One region of the Streptomyces sp. NPDC049915 genome, then DNA from elsewhere that is predicted to be linked to it. Evidence: riboswitches for the same ligand, from Rfam matches in the RefSeq annotation. Region 1 holds a riboswitch; each other region holds the start of a gene.

The links. A riboswitch is a leader RNA that binds a small molecule or an ion and turns the genes downstream of it on or off. The one in region 1 is predicted to bind cyclic di-AMP.
Positions count from the first base shown of each region.
Region 2: it holds a riboswitch for cyclic di-AMP, as region 1 does, so the genes downstream of both, AB0J12_RS22960 (M23 family metallopeptidase) here and AB0J12_RS31430 (transglycosylase SLT domain-containing protein) in region 1, are expected to answer to the same signal.
Region 3: it holds a riboswitch for cyclic di-AMP, as region 1 does, so the genes downstream of both, AB0J12_RS32690 (M23 family metallopeptidase) here and AB0J12_RS31430 (transglycosylase SLT domain-containing protein) in region 1, are expected to answer to the same signal.
Region 4: it holds a riboswitch for cyclic di-AMP, as region 1 does, so the genes downstream of both, AB0J12_RS07710 (transglycosylase family protein) here and AB0J12_RS31430 (transglycosylase SLT domain-containing protein) in region 1, are expected to answer to the same signal.

Region 1 is NZ_JBFAMH010000025.1:38,893-43,207, reverse strand. Features, by position in the region: gene fahA (fumarylacetoacetase) at 1-242, opposite strand, end outside; partial or broken gene AB0J12_RS31440 (ATP-grasp domain-containing protein) at 483-852, shown strand; gene AB0J12_RS31435 (HAD family hydrolase) at 920-1,726, shown strand; gene AB0J12_RS31430 (transglycosylase SLT domain-containing protein) at 1,736-2,230, opposite strand; cyclic di-AMP (ydaO/yuaA leader) riboswitch at 2,236-2,418, opposite strand; gene AB0J12_RS31425 (polyprenyl synthetase family protein) at 2,996-4,006, shown strand.
Region 2 is NZ_JBFAMH010000013.1:77,387-81,701, forward strand. Features, by position in the region: gene AB0J12_RS22945 (GNAT family N-acetyltransferase) at 1-434, opposite strand, end outside; gene AB0J12_RS22950 (HPr family phosphocarrier protein) at 615-896, shown strand; gene AB0J12_RS22955 (GntR family transcriptional regulator) at 1,091-1,783, opposite strand; gene AB0J12_RS22960 (M23 family metallopeptidase) at 2,025-2,768, opposite strand; cyclic di-AMP (ydaO/yuaA leader) riboswitch at 2,781-2,934, opposite strand; gene AB0J12_RS22965 (pitrilysin family protein) at 3,170-4,315, opposite strand, start outside.
Region 3 is NZ_JBFAMH010000028.1:2,166-6,480, reverse strand. Features, by position in the region: tRNA gene AB0J12_RS32700 (tRNA-Met) at 1-36, shown strand, start outside; gene AB0J12_RS32695 (PP2C family protein-serine/threonine phosphatase) at 500-1,564, shown strand; cyclic di-AMP (ydaO/yuaA leader) riboswitch at 1,805-1,961, shown strand; gene AB0J12_RS32690 (M23 family metallopeptidase) at 1,973-3,007, shown strand; gene AB0J12_RS32685 (aldo/keto reductase) at 3,152-4,096, shown strand; gene AB0J12_RS32680 (PrsW family intramembrane metalloprotease) at 4,140-4,315, opposite strand, start outside.
Region 4 is NZ_JBFAMH010000004.1:82,886-87,200, reverse strand. Features, by position in the region: gene AB0J12_RS07720 (cytochrome P450) at 1-1,065, shown strand, start outside; gene AB0J12_RS07715 (transglycosylase family protein) at 1,193-2,302, shown strand; cyclic di-AMP (ydaO/yuaA leader) riboswitch at 2,486-2,656, shown strand; gene AB0J12_RS07710 (transglycosylase family protein) at 2,660-3,373, shown strand; gene eno (phosphopyruvate hydratase) at 3,654-4,315, shown strand, end outside.

The DNA of each region.
Region 1 (4,315 bases):
GCACGCCGCACGTCGGACCAGGCGGTGCGGCCGGCGGCGAGGAGTGGGTTAAGCGAGGGCTGGGCGAGCAGCGCGGCATAGGGGGAGCCGAGCGCCATCGCCGCCGCGCCCGCGTCGAGCACGTGGTCGCCGAGCCGGACACCGACCCGCCGCTCGGCCGGAGAACCGGCCGGCGAGAAGACGCCGTACGGAAGGTTGTGCGCACCGAAGGGGTCGCCCTCGGAGACGTCGAAGGGGGGCATGCGGTGCCGCCTCGCTTTCGTGCACGTCGGACACGGCACCAGGGCCGTGCGATCCAGGTGGTCGCGGCACACGTTACGGCTGAGGCGGCTGTCTTGGGCAGTGTCTGAAGAGTCCGCAGTGTCCGTCATGTCCTTGTCGGGTGCCAATTCCGGCTCAGTGTCCTTGCGGGGAACCCGGACGGAGGGCATCCGTTCCGTCGGGGGACACGTGGGGGACCCGTGGCCTGCAGGGCCGCAAGCCTGCCGTTCCGGGCCGACCGTGAAATACCGCCCCTGATCGTGAAGTTCGGTCACTACCCACTGCACCACGGCGGTGCCGGGGCGATCCGCGGTCTGGGGCGTCCGGGCGTGCCCATGGACGCGATCACCGAGGACTCGTGCACCCCGGCCGCCGCCTCCCGTTATCCGCGGCGCGCGTTCGTGTGGCCGACGACGGGCGCGGAGGAGGCGGGACACCTGGTCGAAGGGCTGCTGCGGACCGGGCGCCGGACCGGACGGCCGACCGTGCTGATTGTGACCGGCGAGCATGCACGGGCTGCACGAGCTGTGCGCGGAACACGGCGTCCCCGGCCCGGCGGCCGCGTTCCCGCGGTCGTACGACGACAGCGTGGCCTGCGCACCGGAGGCGTCGGATCGGGCGGTGAACGGGTGACCTGCGGGGTCCGTATTCTCTGATCATGGCCGCACCCCTCGCATATGCCCTCATCGCCACTGACCTGGACGGAACGCTGCTGCGCGGCGACGACACGCTCTCCGACCGGTCCCGGGCCGCGCTCGCACGGGTGGCGGACGCCGGTGCCCTGCACCTGGTGGTGACGGGCCGCCCGGCGCCCCGGGTGCGGCCGCTGCTGGAGGACCTCGGCTGCACGGGGCTCGCGGTGTGCGGCCAGGGCGCGCAGGTGTACGACGCGGGGGCCGGCCGTCTGCTGTGGTCGGTGACCCTCGACCGGGAGCTGGCCGAGACCGCGCTCGGCAAGATCGAGGCCGAGGTGGGAGAGGTGTACGCCGCCGTCGACCAGGACGGCGTGGACGGGCTGACGCTGATCGAGCCCGGCTACCGGATGCCGCACCCGACGCTGCCGGCGGTGCGGGTCGGGCGGCGCGACGATCTGTGGGGCGAGCCGATCAGCAAGGTGCTGCTGCGCCATCCCGAGCTGTCCGACGACGAGCTGGCGGCGACGGCGCGCGCGGTGGTCGGTTCGCTGGCGATGGTCACCATGTCGGGGCCGGGGACCGTGGAGCTGCAGCCGTGCGGTGTCACCAAGGCGACGGGGCTCGCGCGGGCGGCCGACCATCTCGGGTTGAGCGCCGGGGGGGCCCTCGCGTTCGGGGACATGCCCAACGACATCCCGATGTTCGCCTGGGCCGCCCGCGGGGTGGCCATGGCCAACGCCCATCCGGAGCTGAAGGCCGTGGCCGACGAGGTCACCTTGTCGAACGAGGACGACGGCATCGCCGTCGTCCTCGAACGACTCTTCGGGTGAGGCAGTGGCTCAGTACGCGCTGAACACGTTGTCGATCGAGCCGTAGCGGGCGGCCGCGTAGTTGCAGGCCGCGGTGATGTTGGCGATCGGGTCGTACGGGTCCATGGAGGTGCCGGACACGTGGTAGGCGAGGAACGTCGGGTCGATCACCTGGAGCAGGCCCTTGGACGGGGTACCGGCGGCCGCGTTGGAGTCCCACAGGTTGATGGCGGCGGGGTTGCCCGAGGACTCGCGGATGATGTTGCGGTAGATCCCGTCGTAGGTGCCCGGGATGCCGCGCTGGGACATGATGTCCAGCGACTGGCGGATCCAGCCGTCGAGGGTGTTCGGGTAGACCGAGTTGGCGGCCGTGATCACGGTGGCGCTGGTGGCCGGGGTGGCCGCGGAGGCGCTGGTCGCGCCGAAGAGCGGCAGCGCGAGGGCGGCGGCACCGGTGCCGGCGACGGCGAGGGTGCGGACGAGGCGGGACGTGCGGGTGCGGCGGTGCTGACCGGCAGCAGGCATGGCGAACTTCCTCTCCGGCGCCTACGAGGTGAGCTGTCGGGTTCGGGCTGGAGATGCCCGGCCGGCCGCGGATGCGGCACGGCTTCACCCCGAGCCGGTCCGGGGCGTCGTCGGGGCGACGACGTCCGGTTCGGCGACTTACCTGGGTCCCCCGCTCCTGCCGTACACGGATGAGTTGGTCCGATGGTGGATGCCGGACGGCGGCAGGATTAGGCGTCCATCCGACAGGCCGGGAAGTTATGCGAGAGCACATGCCGGGAACAAGTACTGGTTTCACCTATCGCCCTGGTTGACCTTGGTCGGGCTGTTTGGGGTGCTTGATCCTTTGCGATCGCCAAGCCTCAACTCGCTTGTGGGGACTGGCGAAATGCGGGGCAGACGCATCGGGGGCCGGTGAGGGGCGCGCGTGACCCAATTCACTGGTGTCACAGCTGCAACACATTTGCCGCCAACGTGACTAAGGCGAATCGGCTGATTAATTACGGCAAAACGGGCAGTCGGGTCGTGTTGTGACGCGGTGGGGCGGGGTGGTTCACGGAGGGTGGGGGGTGGTCTTCGCGACGCGAGCATGGTTGATATCGGTACTTTTCAACTGATCAGATGTGATCGATAAACATATCGGGCGTGATCCGATACCGCCTGGCCTGTAACCGTGGGCGCTATCGGTGATCGAAACGTGACCGGATACGCTGACTTGAGTGATGGCAGCGACCTATCGACAAACCGTGTAATCGCCTACCGGCACCAGCAGACAGGAGACCCCTCGTGACCGTCGTCGGGCCGTTCGGGCTTAGCGTGCGGGACCAGGCTCTCGAGGCCGATGTCCAGGCCGGATTGGCGGCTGTCGAGGAAGGGCTGCTCGAGGCCACCAAGAGCGAGGTTCCCTTCATCACGGAGGCCGCGCAGCACCTGGTGCGGGCGGGCGGGAAGCGGTTCCGGCCGCTGCTCGTGATGCTGGCGGCGCAGTTCGGCGACCCGTATGCGCCGGGCGTCGTCCCGTCGGCGGTCGTGGTCGAGCTGACCCACCTGGCGACGCTGTACCACGACGACGTCATGGACGAGGCCGCCGTACGGCGTGGCGTGCCCAGCGCGAACACCCGGTGGGGTAACTCGGTCGCCGTACTGACCGGCGACTTTCTCTTCGCGCGGGCCTCGCAGATCCTCGCCGACCTCGGGCCCGAGGCGGTGCGGGTGCAGGCACTGGCGTTCGAGCGGCTGGTCACCGGGCAGATCCTGGAGACCGCGGGGCCGCAGGACGGGCGCGACCCGGTCGACCACTACCTCGAGGTGCTCGGCGGCAAGACGGGCTCGCTGGTGGCGGTGTCGTGCCGGTTCGGCGCGATGATGTCCGGCGCCGACGAGACGGTCGTGGACGTGCTGACCCAGTACGGGGAGCGGCTGGGCGTCGCCTTCCAGCTGGCCGACGACGTGCTCGACATCGCCTCCGACTCGCACGAGTCCGGCAAGACGCCGGGAACGGATCTTCGCGAGGGCATCCCGACGCTGCCGGTGCTGCGGCTGCGGGAGCGGGCCGAGCGCCTGGGACTGCCGGAGGACCGGGCGCTGTGCGAGCTGCTGGACTCCGATCTGAGCGACGACGCGCGACACGCGGAGGCGCTGACCGCGCTGCGGGCGCACCCCGCGCTGGAGCAGGCGCGGCGCGACACGGTCCGGTACGCCGAGGAGGCGCGGGCGGCGCTGGCGCCGCTGCGGGAGTGCGGCGCCAAGGCGGCGCTGATGGAGCTGTGCGACGCGGTGGTGCACCGGGCGGGCTGACGGAAGCACCGGGCCGGCCGACGGAATCCGTCCGGACCGTTCCCTCTTCTGCGGGCGACGGCCCCACCCCTGGGTGGAGCCCGAACCCCCGCCCCGTAGCTCCCCAGGTCCCCACCTCCCCTAGGGGTAGGGGGACCTGACCCCCCGCCACGTCATACCCCAGAAGTACATGCAGTTGCGTCCACGGAGTGACGCTTCCCGGCGGCCGATTTGGTCTCATGGAAAGCACGGAAGACACCACTCCTCACCGATTCGGGTGAGAATGGCGGCTTGGGGTGGGGCCCGCCGGGAGTACACGCCGCGGGTCAC
Region 2 (4,315 bases), on a different contig from region 1:
CGGATGCCGCGCTCGCGGGCGACGGCGGCGATGTGTTCGAGCAGGGCGGAGGCGACGCCGCGGCCCTGATGGGCGTCCTGGACGAGGAAGGCGACCTCGGCCTCGTCGGCCGGTGCGGACGCGGGCATTCCGTTCACGCCGATCCGGTCGTAGCGTACGGTGGCGATGAACTCGCCGCCGATCGTGGCCGCGAGTCCCACCCTGTCCACAAAGTCGTGGTGTGTGAAGCGGTGGACGTCCTTCGCGGACAGACGCGGGTAGGGCGCGAAGAAGCGGTAGTACTTCGACTCGTCCGACACCTGCTCGTAGAAGCTGACCAAGCGGTCCGCGTCATCGACGGTGATGGGGCGGATCCGCGCGGTGCCGCCGTCGCGCAGCACCACGTCGGCCTCCCAGTGAGCGGGGTACTCCTGCCTGTCCGACGCGCTCTGCATGGGGCCCAGAGTACGGCTCGCGTACGACAACGGCGCGGGGCACTCTGTGGAGGACGGATGCCGGGTCGAGGCCGCGGCCCGGTGATCGCGTCCGGATGGGGTCGCAGGACCTCTCCGGGCATGCTTCACCATATGGGAAACTGGTCTAGACAACCCTGAGAAACTGAAGGGCAGCAACACATGGCTGAGCGCCGCGTCAACGTCGGCTGGGCCGAGGGCCTCCATGCCCGCCCCGCCTCCATCTTCGTCCGAGCCGCCACGGCCGCAGGCGTCCCGGTGACGATCGCCAAGGCCGGCGGCACCCCGGTCAACGCGGCCTCCATGCTGGCCGTCCTCGGCCTGGGCGCCCAGGGTGGCGAGGAGATCGTCCTCGCCTCCGACGCCGAGGGCGCGGACGCCGCCCTGGACCGTCTGGCGAAGCTGGTCTCCGAGGGGCTCGAGGAGCTCCCCGAGACCGTCTGAGTCACGCCTGACCGTCCGAGTCACGCATAAAAGAAGCCGCGTCGTCCTTTCAGGGCCGGCGCGGCTTCGCTTTTCCCGTCCACCATGAGGCGACGCGGACGGAAATTGACGGCACGAGGGAAAAGGCGAGCCCGATAAAATGGCACCCCTTTCAGCGGGCGCACATATCCCTCTCTTTGTATACGGCGCGCGTGTTAATGCCGTAGGCCCGACGTGTTTACGGGGTGTTGCGAACTTCTCACACGCTCGGGTCGGTCTCCGCCGAAGAAGCGCAGCCGGTACGCGGCGGTGGAACGCTCGGTGTGCAGGGCGGCGACCGCACGCGCGCGTTCCCCGTCGCCGCGCGCCACCGCGTCCGCGATCGCGCCGTGCTCGGCCCAGGACCTGACGGGGTCGGCCGACGGCTCCACGGCGTACATCCAGGCGATCTTGTGGCGCAGCTGAGTGAGCGTGGCGGTCAGCGCCTGGCTGCCGCACGCCTGGACGAGCGTCTCGTGGAACCAGCCGCCCAGGGAGCGCAGGTCGTCGCCGGTTCCGTGCCTGGCCCGGTCCTGACCGAGCCGCACCAGGCCGCGCAGCACCTTCAGATGCGCCTCGGTACGCCGCTGGGCGGCCCGCGCCACACCGAGCGGCTCCAGCAGCATCCGCATCTCCAGCAGGTCGGCCGCTTCCTGCTCGGTGGGCTCGGCCACGCACGCGCCCGCGTGCCGTCGCGTCACGACGAAGCCCTCGGCCTCCAGGGTGCGCAACGCCTCCCGCACGGGCACCCGGGAGACGCCGTACCGGCGGGCGAGGAGTTCCTCGGTGAGCCGGCTGCCGCGCTCATGGACACCGGCGACGATGTCGTCCCGGATCGCCGTGCACACCGAGTGCGCCGGAATACGCATGTCCGACCTCCGCCTTGATCCCCGTGAAACGCCGACGATGGACGCGTGTTCCGTGACTCTATTCCAAGGGGGCCGAATTTCCGACGGCAGGCCGGATTCCATGGATATTTTTTGGTCACCTCGCCGGGGTTCTCCGGGACGAAGAGGCGGGTATGAAGAGGCGGGGACGAAGGGCCGGAAAACGGAGAAAGCCCCGGCGCGATGCGCCGGGGCTTCCCGGAGTGGGTGCCGTGCTCGGGTGTCAGACGTTCACGCCGTGCGCACGCAGATAGGCGATCGGGTCCATGTCGGAGCCGTACTCGGGGCTGGTGCGCGCCTCGAAGTGCAGGTGCGGGCCGGTGACGTTGCCGGTCGCGCCGGACAGGCCGATCTGCTGGCCGGCGACGACCTGCTGGCCGACCACGACACCGATCGACGACAGGTGCCCGTACTGGGTGTACGTGCCGTCGTGCATGCGGATGACGATCTGGTTGCCGTAGGCGCCGCCCCAGCCGGTCTCGACGACGGTGCCGAAGCCCACCGCGTGCACGGTGGTGCCGGTGGCGGCGTGGAAGTCGATGCCGGTGTGGTGGCCGGAGGACCACAGGGAGCTGCTGGCCTCGTAACCGGTGGAGACGTAGGAGTGCGCGATCGGGGCCACGAAGGTGGTCAGGCGCTTGCGCTCGGCCTCACGGGCGGCGCGCTCCTTGGCCTCGTGGGCGCGCTCGGCGGCGGCCTCGCGTGCGGCCTCCTCGATGGCCTTCTGCTCGGCGGCCTGCTTCTGGGCCTCCGCCTGGGCGTCGATCTGGGCGGCGAGCGAGTCGTCGACGCTGATCACGGGGAGCAGACCGGTCTGCTCGGCGGAGGTGTCGGCGGCGAGGGCGGGGGCCGCGAGGGTGCCGATGACGCCGGTGGTGGTGAGCGCGGCGATTCCGGCGGCCTGCGCGGTGGTGCGCTTCATCCGGCTGGGACGACGGTGCTTCCCGGTGGCGCTGACGAACGCCATGTGGTGGCTTGTCCTTTCCTTCCCTCTCGCCTACCGGGTTAGCTGACGGGTTCGGAGCAGGAAGGTCTCCTACGAGCACCCTCGCGGGCGCCCGATTCACCCCAGGGACGTGTGGGTCCCCGGCTCCCCTGGCTCGCGCCGTACGGGGACTCGGCGATGACTGTCCGGTGCCGCGGGTGCGGCGCTATGCCTGACGGACAGCCCGGACGAAGCTACGGTGATCGACCTTCAATCCTCAAACGAAACAGGCGTTTTGTAGCGCATCCCACAGGCCAGAAAGGCAACCTCCGCCCCAATTCGGGCATATGTGGGATGCGGCGCCTTCAATCACAAACAGCCCCGGGGGCACGGCAAGGGCCCTGGTGCTCCGTCAGACACCAGGGCCCCACGCGCGTGTGCGGCTACTCCGCGCTCACCACCGTGACGTCGCCGATCCCGAGGGCCTCGACGGGCTCCTTGATCTGCGCCGCGTCCCCGACCAGGACGATCACCAGACGGTTCACGGGGAAGGCGTTCACGACCGCCGCCGTGGCCTCCACGGTGCCGGTCGCGGCGAGCTGCCGGTACAGGGTCGCCTGGTAGTCGTCGGGCAGATGCTGCTCGACCTGGTCGGCGAGCGTGCCCGCGACGGCGGCCGCGGTCTCGTACTTCAGCGGGGCCACCCCGACGAGGTTCTGCACGGCGACGTCGCGCTCGGCGTCCGTCAGGCCGTCCGCCGCCAGGGTGCGCAGCACCGTGAAGAGGTCGTGCAGCGCCGGACCGGTGTTCGGCGTGTCCACGGAGCCGCTGATGGCGAGCATCGCCGCGCCCGTGCCGTCGGGGGCGGAGCGCAGCACCTGGCTGAAGGCGCGCACGCCGTACGTGTAGCCCTTCTCCTCGCGCAGGACGCGGTCCAGGCGGGAGGTGAGGGTGCCGCCCAGGCAGTACGTGCCGAGCACCTGGGCGGGCCACACGCGGTCGTGCCGGTCGGGGCCGATCCGGCCGATGAGCAGCTGCGTCTGGACGGCGCCGGGGCGGTCGACGATGACGACGCGGCCGGTGTCGTCGGCGGTCACCGCGGGCACGGGGCGCGGCTCGGTGCGCGAGCCCGTCCAGGCGCCCACGGTGTCACCGAGGAGGTCGTCGAGGTCGAGGCCGGTCAGATCGCCGACGACCACCGCGGTCGCGGTGGCGGGGCGCACGTGCCGCTCGTAGAAGGCGCGTACGGCGGCCGCGTCGACGGCTGCGACCGTCTCCTCGGTGCCCTGACGCGGGCGCGACATGCGGGAGTCCGCCGGGAAGAGCTCCTTGGACATCTCCTTGGCGGCGCGGCGGGCCGGGCTGGCCAGCTCGTGCGGGATCTCGTCGAGGCGGTTGCGCACCAGCCGTTCGATCTCGCTGTCGGCGAAGGCGGGCGCCCTGAGGGCGTCGGCGAGCAGGCCGAGGCCCTTGGCCAGCCGTGAGGCGGGCACCTCCAGGCTGAGGCGGACGCCCGGGTGGTCGGCGTGCGCGTCGAGGGTGGCGCCGGCGCGCTCCAGCTCGGCGGCGAACTCCTCGGCGGAGTGCTT
Region 3 (4,315 bases), on a different contig from region 1:
ACCCAGAGGTCGCAGGTTCAAATCCTGTCCCCGCTACTGAAGGCCGAGGGCCGGAAGCCGAAAGGTTTCCGGCCCTCGGTTTTTCTGTCGGCCGGCTCCTGCGCGCCTGCCGCCCGGCGTCATCCGGTCGGCCCTCACCGCTCGCCGCCCGCGCCCGCACCGGAAAACCTGGACGGGCGGGACGACGACCGGCAGGGACGGTGGGAGACGAGCGGTGCGGCTTGGTGACGCGACGGACGACGGGCCGTACCCCCGAACCGACGGGCGCGTTCCCGAGGCCGGGAGGGACTCCCTGGCCGACGAGTGGGTTCCCGACGCCGGGACCGGCTCCGCGGCCCGCGGCTGCGCCACCGGTCCCCAGGCCGACGGACGCGCCCCCGCCCTCGATCTCGGCCCCGGCGTACGCGCCCCCGGTGCCCCCGTGCGGCTGCCAGGTGCCCCTGTGCCCGACGCAGGCCCCTGGGGCGGTGCGGAGCCGCGGCCCGAGGAGGGCCGGAGGATCTCCGTCGCGCGGGCCTTCGTCCGCATCCTGCCGGCGCTGCTGATCGCCGCCGGCGCGGTCTACGACTACTGCACCCCGTCCGACTTCACCGCGGCCCCCTTCTTCACCGCCGCGCCCCTGGTCGCCGCCCCGCTCTACAGCCGCCGCGGCACCGCGCTCACCGGGCTCGCCGCCGTCGCCGTCGTGCTCGGCCTGCACCTGACGATCGGCATCGTCTGGCACACCGACGCCGTCACCGAGCTGGTGACGGTCGCCACGGTCGCCGTCCTGGCCGTCCTGATCAACGCCCTCGCGCGCCGCAGCAGCGAGCAGCTCGCCTCCGCGCGCGAGGTCGCCGAGGCCGCCCAGCGCGCCGTACTGCCCGAACCCGCCGAGCGGATCGGCGGGTTCCAGATCGCCGCCTGCTACGAGGCCGCCCGCGCCGACGCCTTCATCGGCGGCGATCTGTACGCCGTGCAGGACAGCCCGTTCGGCGTCCGGCTGATCGTCGGGGACGTGCGCGGCAAGGGGATGGGCGCGGTCGCCGCCGTGGCCGTGGTCATCGGGGCGTTCCGGGAGGCCGCCGAGCAGGAGGCCACCTTGGAGGCGGTCGCCCAGCGGCTGGAGCAGGCGCTGGCCCGGGAGGGCGCCCGGCGCGACGGGCTGGACGCGTTCGAGGGGTTCACCACCGCCGTCCTCGCCGAACTCCCGCACGGCGACTGGGTGGTCCGCGTCCTCAACCGCGGCCATCCGCCGCCGGTGCTGCTGTACGCCGACGGCCCCCTGCGCACGCTGCTGCCCGCCGAACCCGCGTTGCCGCTCGGCATGGGCGAGCTGGGTCCCTGGCCCGACCGCACGGAACTGGCCGCCCTTCCCGGCGGCGCCACGCTGCTGCTGTACACCGACGGCCTCTCCGAGAGCCGCGACCGCCACGGCCGCTTCTACGACGTCGAGGCGCGGCTCACCGGACGTGTCGTCACCGAGCCCGGCGCCCTGCTCGCCGCCGTCGCGAAGGATGTCCGGCGGCACTCCGGCGGCGGCATGGCGGACGACATGGCGCTGCTCGCCGTACGCCGACCGTGAAGGTCACCATGCGTGAGCGGATGAGCGCCCTCTGCATAACAATTGATGCACCATCACCGAAACAAGGTTTTGGACGTGACGCCTGAGGGGCGGTCAAGTCGCCCCTTTTGCGCCGGTCATGGCGTGAAAGTCCAAGCCAAGAATGTTAATGATCAAGACGAACGGCTTGGAATCCGGCTGCCGGGTCATTAACGTTCGATAACGCAGCGCGGTCGTCCCAGCCGTCACAAGAGACGGCTCCGTGCTCACGCGCCGAATCCCGTAGGGAACCGGGGAACCACCACTTTGGGGTGAATCTCGCGTCAGCCGCCGTCGATCGACGGCCGGTATACGCGCGTAGGAGACCTTCCTGCTCCGAACCCGTCAGCTAACCCGGTAGGCGAGACGGAAGGAAAGGAGTACGCCCGCGTGGCGTCCAACCGGCCTGCCCCGACAGCCCCGTCCGTGCCGAACCAGCAGGGCCCCGAGACCTTGGTCTACGGCGGCCACCGCACCGACGAGGGCCCTTGGGAGGAGTGGAATCCCACCGAGGAGTCCGTCCGTTCCGTCCGTGGCCGGCACCGCGTCGCCAAGCAGCGCGGCGGACTCGCCCGCAGCTCCACCGTGCTCGGCGTCGGCGTCATCGCCGCCGTCGGCGCGGGCGGCATGGCCAGCGCGCAGACCGGCAAGCCGCCGGTCTCCATCTCCATGCCCGACCTCCCCTCGGTCGGCTCGCTCATCTCCGACCACGAGGACGACCGGCCCCAGGGCTCCGCCACCCCGCTCACCGACATCGGCGTCACCTCCGACGACGACGGGCAGCAGGCCGCCGGCGCCGGTGAGGCGCTGCGCAACCGGATCATGGCGCAGGCCGAGTCGCAGCAGGTCCAGGTCGACGTCAAGGCGCAGGCCGCCGCCGAGGCCGCTGTCGTCAAGCAGGCCGCCGAGGCCGCAGCGCAGGCCGAGAAGGAGGCCGCCGCCAAGGCCGCCGCCGCGAAGGAGAAGGCGGAGGAGGAGGCGAAGAAGAAGGCCGAGGCCGAGCGCCTCGCCGAGCTCGCCAAGCAGTACGCGCTGCCGACCTCCTCGTACACCCTCACCTCGCGCTTCGGGCAGGCCGGCTCCATGTGGTCCTCCGGCTACCACACCGGCCTGGACTTCGCCGCTCCCACCGGCACGCTGATCAAGGCCATCCACAGCGGCACCATCACCGAGGCGGGCTGGGCCGGTTCCTACGGCTACCGCACGATCCTCACCCTCGACGACGGCACCGAGCTGTGGTTCTGCCACCAGTCGTCGATCAGCGTCAGCGTCGGGCAGAAGGTCGCCACCGGGGACGTCATCGGCCGCGTGGGCGCCACCGGCAACGTCACCGGCCCGCACCTGCACCTGGAGGTGCACCCCGACGGGCAGGCCTCCGGCATCGATCCCATGGCGTGGCTGCAGGACAAGGGCCTCAACCCCTGACACCTCGCCCGGCTCCCGATCCCCGGCGGTCCTGACGGCACACCCCCCGACGTCAGGGCTGCCGGTTCGTGTGCGCCGACTTGTTGGCACGTTGTTGGTTTCCGTGCGGAATGGGTCGATGACGCCGGGGTGTTGAAACGGAGCATGACTGCTCTTCGCAAGCTCGGTGCGTCCCACCTCGAGGTCTTCCCGCTCGCCCTCGGCGGCAACGTCTTCGGCTGGACCGCCGACGAGACGACCTCCTTCGCCGTCCTCGACGCCTACACCGCCGCCGGCGGCAACTTCATCGACACCGCCGACGCCTACTCCGCCTGGGTCGAGGGCAACCAGGGCGGGGAGTCCGAGACGATCATCGGCAGCTGGATCAAGGCCCGCGGCAACCGCGACGACGTCGTCATCGCCACCAAGGTCAGCCAGCACCCCGAGTACCGGGGACTGAGCGCGGCGAACATCGAGGCCGCCGCCGACGCCTCCCTGCGCCGCCTCGGCACCGACCACATCGACCTCTACTACACCCACTACGACCAGCCCGACGTGCCGGTCGAGGAGATCATCGGCGCCCTGGACGAGCTGGTGAAGGCCGGCAAGGTCCGCCATATCGCCGCCTCCAACATCTCCGCCGAGCGCCTGCGGGCCTCCCTGGAGTTCTCCGACCGCGAGGGCCTCGCCCGGTACGTGGCGCTCCAGCCGCACTACAACCTCGTCTCGCGCGACACCTACGAGGGCGACCTCCAGGACGTCGCCGCCGGCGCCGGCCTCGCCGCCGTCCCGTACTACGCGCTGGCCTCCGGCTTCCTCACCGGCAAGTACCGGCCCGGGGCGAGCGTGGACAGCCCGCGGGCGGGCGGCGCCGCGCAGCACCTGAACTCCGAGCGCGGCCGCGCGGTCCTCACCGCTCTGGACGAGGTCGCCCAGGCTCATGACGTCCCCGTGGCCACGGCCGCCCTCGCCTGGCTCGCCGCGCAGCCGACGGTCGCCGCCCCCATCGCCTCGGCCCGCACCACGGACCAGCTCCCGGCGCTGCTGGGCGTGGCGGAGCTGACCCTGACGGACGTGGAGCTGGCACGGCTGACGCGGGCGTCGGCCTGACCGACGCTCTCCGGCGTCCGCGGCGCGTTGACGGTTGCGGTTGCTATGACCGGTAGGGGTTGTATGCCGGATGCGCCGGATGGGCTCCGTAACCGGCGTGTCCCGCGTACCCCGCCTGTCCGGCGTACGGCGGATGCGGCCGGGCCGCCCCGGGACCGGGCCACGGCTGCGCGGGCCAGGGCTGCATCACCGGTACCGGGGGCGCGGCAGCCCGGGCCG
Region 4 (4,315 bases), on a different contig from region 1:
GGCAAGACCGGCATCCCCGGGGAGCGCAAGGCGGAGCTGATGACGCACCTGCTGAACATCGACCCGCCGGACCACACCCGGCTGCGGCGCCTGGTCAGCAAGGCGTTCACGCCCCGCCGGGTCGCGGAGTTCGCGCCGCGCGTGCAGGAGCTCACCGACCACCTCATCGACCAGTTCGCGCACAAGGGATCCGCCGACCTCATCCACGAGTTCGCCTTCCCGCTGCCCATCTACGCCATCTGCGACCTGCTCGGCGTCCCCCGTGAGGACCAGGACGACTTCCGGGACTGGGCCGGGATGATGATCCGGCACGGGGGAGGGCCGCGGGGCGGGGTCGCCCGGTCGGTGAAGAAGATGCGCGGCTACCTCGCCGAGCTGATCCACAGGAAGCGGCAGGCCCTGCCCGCCGAAGCCGCCCCCGGCGAAGATCTGATCTCCGGCCTGATCCGCGCCTCGGACCACGGCGAGCACCTCACCGAGAACGAGGCCGCGGCGATGGCGTTCATCCTGCTGTTCGCCGGTTTCGAGACGACCGTCAACCTCATCGGCAACGGCACCTACGCCCTGCTCACCCACCCCGAGCAGCGGCACCGGCTGCAGGACTCCCTCGCCCGGGGCGAACGCGCGCTGCTGGAGACCGGCGTGGAGGAACTCCTGCGCTTCGACGGCCCGGTGGAGCTGGCGACCTGGCGGTTCGCCACCGAGCCGCTGAGCATCGGCGGGCAGGCCATCGCCCCCGGTGACCCCGTCCTCGTCGTCCTGGCCGCCGCCGACCGCGATCCGGAGCGCTTCCCCGGGCCGGACGTGCTGGACCTCGCCCGGCGTGACAACCAGCACCTCGGCTACGGCCACGGCATCCACTACTGCCTGGGCGCCCCGCTGGCCCGCCTGGAGGGCCAGGCCGCCCTCGCCACCCTGCTCACCCGGCTGCCCGACCTCCAACTGGGCGCGGAACCGGCCGACTTGCGCTGGCGTGGCGGTCTCATCATGCGGGGGCTGCGGCAATTGCCCGTGGTGTTCACGCCCGAGGGCACACAGGAAAATGACACCTCTTCAACTTTGTGATCTTCACGTGATCTGCGCGGCATGAACTTGTGACTGACGATCGTCTGCCGATACGTTCACTCGTCAGCGCGACGCCATTGACTCAAGGCGCCGCGCCGGTCACTGCTGTCTCGCGAAAGGTCACCGCATGCTCCCCGGGAACGGTCGACACCGTCGCCCCCGTCAGGCTCCGGCACTCCTCGTCGCGGCCGGAGTGACCGGCTCCGCCATCGCCATCCCGCTGCTCGGCGCGGCGAGCGCCCACGCGGCCGACGGCACGACGTGGGACAAGGTGGCCGAGTGCGAGAGCGGCGGCCGCTGGAGCGACAACCCCGGAATCGGGCTGTACGGCGGCCTGCACCTGTCGCAGGAGGACTGGGAGGGCCACGGCGGCCTGGAGTACGCGGCCCGCCCCGACCTCGCCAGCCGCTCGCAGCAGATAGCCGTCGCCGAGAAGGTCCTCGCCGACCAGGGCGTCGGCCACTGGACGCTGTGCGGGCTGACGTCGGGCCTGTCCGCCGACACCTCCGCACCCGACGTCGACACGGGCGTACCGGGCGACACGTCGGGCGGCGGCTCGGCCTCCGCCGGCGCTACCGCCGGATCGGACTCCTCCGGCTCGGACTCCTCCGGCTCCAGCGGGTCCACCGGTTCGCCCGACTCCTCCGGTTCGGCCGGTACCTCCGGATCCACCGATACCTCCGGATCATCCGGAACCTCCGGTTCGGTGGACTCGCCCGGCTTGCCCGACTCCTCCGGTACGCCCTCCGGTACGGCGGCCGGTGCTCCCTCCGCGGGCAGCCCCGCGCAGCCCTCTGACGGCCTGTCGTCCACCACCCCGTCCGCGGGCGGTGCCGGCAAGGCCGGTGCGTCCGGAAGTGCGGAGCCCGGCACCTCGCAGCCGTCCGACAGTGCCTCCACCGGTGCCGCAAACGGCGACGATCCGGACAACCTGCGTCAGATCGTCGGGGATTCGGGGCTCGTCGACACCGGCGCCCTCGACGGCGGTGGCCGCCACCGCGGCGTCAGCGCACAGGAGGACGCGACCGAAGCGAGCGCGGCGCCCGCCTCGGGCCGGCACGCCTCGCGCTACACCGTGCGCGACGGGGACAGCCTCACGTCCATCGCCGACTCCCTTGGCGTCGCGGGCGGGTGGCGCGCTCTGTACGCGGAGAACCAGGACGCGATCGGTGCCGACCCGAGCCACATCGTGCCCGGTCAGACACTGCTTGTCGGTGGCGAAACGGGCGAAAAGTAGCGGGAGTTGACGCCCCGTTTCGAGACTAATGTCCGCTTTGGTGAAAGTGTGGGATGAGTCTCAGAAGCCGTGATCGTCTTTGAAATTCGGCCGATCGCCTGTCTACGGTCATGACCGCTCGCCACCGCGAGCCCCGGCCGGCCGCAACGCCGAATCCTGCCAGCGGCCGCACGGGAACAGTCGTCGCTTAACGCGCCGCAGGCAGGAGCGGGGGACCCAAGGTAAGTGCCGTGCCCGGCAGTTGAGCCGGAGCGGCTAGGGGTGAAGCCACACCTCCTCCAGGGGAGGGGTGGCCGGGCAACTCAACCGGCCCGAACCCGACAGCTCACCTCGCAGGCGTCGGTGAGGGGATCCACCATGCTGTTTTCCGGCAAGGGCAAGCACCGTCGTCCCTCCAAGGCCACCCGCGCCATCGCGATCGCCGGTGTCACCGGTGCCGCCGTCGCCGCTCCGCTGATGGCGGCCGGCAACGCCTCCGCCGCCACCACCTCCGAGTGGGACGCGGTCGCCCAGTGCGAGTCCGGCGGCAACTGGTCCATCAACACCGGCAACGGTTACTACGGCGGCCTGCAGTTCTCCGCCTCCACCTGGGCCGCGTACGGCGGTACCGCCTACGCCCCGCAGGCCAACCAGGCCAGCAAGGCGCAGCAGATCCAGGTCGCCGAGAAGGTCCTCGCCTCCCAGGGCAAGGGCGCCTGGCCGGTCTGCGGCACGGGCCTGTCGAGCACCCCCAACGAAGGCGGCGCCTCCTCGAGCTCCTCCCAGAGCAGCGGCTCGTCCTCCCAGGGCGCCACCACGACGCGCTCCACCGAGCAGCAGAGCGCCTCCCGCTCCAGCGAGCGCCCGGCGCAGTCGCAGAAGAAGCAGAGCTCGAAGACCGTCACCACCCCGACCGGCAAGAAGGTCAAGAAGGGCGACGGCGAGTACAAGGTCGTCAAGGGCGACACCCTCAGCTCCATCGCCGAGAAGCACAAGGTCGCCGGCGGCTGGAAGAAGCTGTTCGACCTGAACAAGGACATCGTCCAGGACGCCGACCTGATCTACCCGGGCCAGCAGCTGCACCTGAAGTAAGCGGCAGCCGGCAGACCAAGGGCCGCTCCCCGTCCCCACGGGCTCCCCGCCCCGGTGCGTGTTCCCCCGTACGCACCGGGGCGGGGTTTTGTCTGCCGCTGGTTCGCCGGATATTCAGCCAGAACGCCACCCCCCTTTGTTCCGACGGTGAACAATGGGTACGGTCTGTCTGTCCACGGGCCGGGCGGTCGGCTGGCCGATGGCCCCGGGGCGGTTAGGCTCTAGTCGCAAGGCTCACCAGCCCCGCACTTTCAGCGTCACATCCACGAAGGAGATGCTCGTGCCGTCCATCGACGTCGTCGTAGCCCGGGAAATCCTGGACTCCCGAGGCAACCCCACGGTCGAGGTCGAGGTCGGCCTCGACGACGGCAGCACCGGGCGTGCCGCCGTTCCGTCCGGCGCCTCGACGGGCGCCTTCGAGGCCATCGAGCTGCGTGACGGCGACGCCAGCCGTTACCAGGGCAAGGGTGTCGAGAAGGCCGTGCTGGCCGTCATCGAGCAGATCGGCCCGGAGCTGGTCGGCTACGACGCCACCGAGCAGCGTCTGATCGACCAGGCCATGTTCGACCTGGACGCCACCGACAACAAGGGCTCGCTGGGCGCCAACGCCATCCTCGGCGTCTCCCTCGCCGTCGCCCACGCCGCCTCCGAGGCCAGCGACCTGCCGCTGTTCCGCTACCTGGGCGGCCCGAACGCGCACCTGCTGCCGGTGCCGATGATGAACATCCTGAACGGCGGCTCGCACGCCGACTCCAACGTGGACATCCAGGAGTTCATGATCGCCCCGATCGGCGCGGAGTCCTTCTCCGAGGCCCTGCGCTGGGGCGCCGAGGTCTACCACACCCTGAAGAAGGTCCTGAAGTCCAAGGGCCTGGCCACCGGCCTCGGCGACGAGGGCGGCTTCGCCCCGAACCTCGGCTCCAACCGCGAGGCCCTCGACCT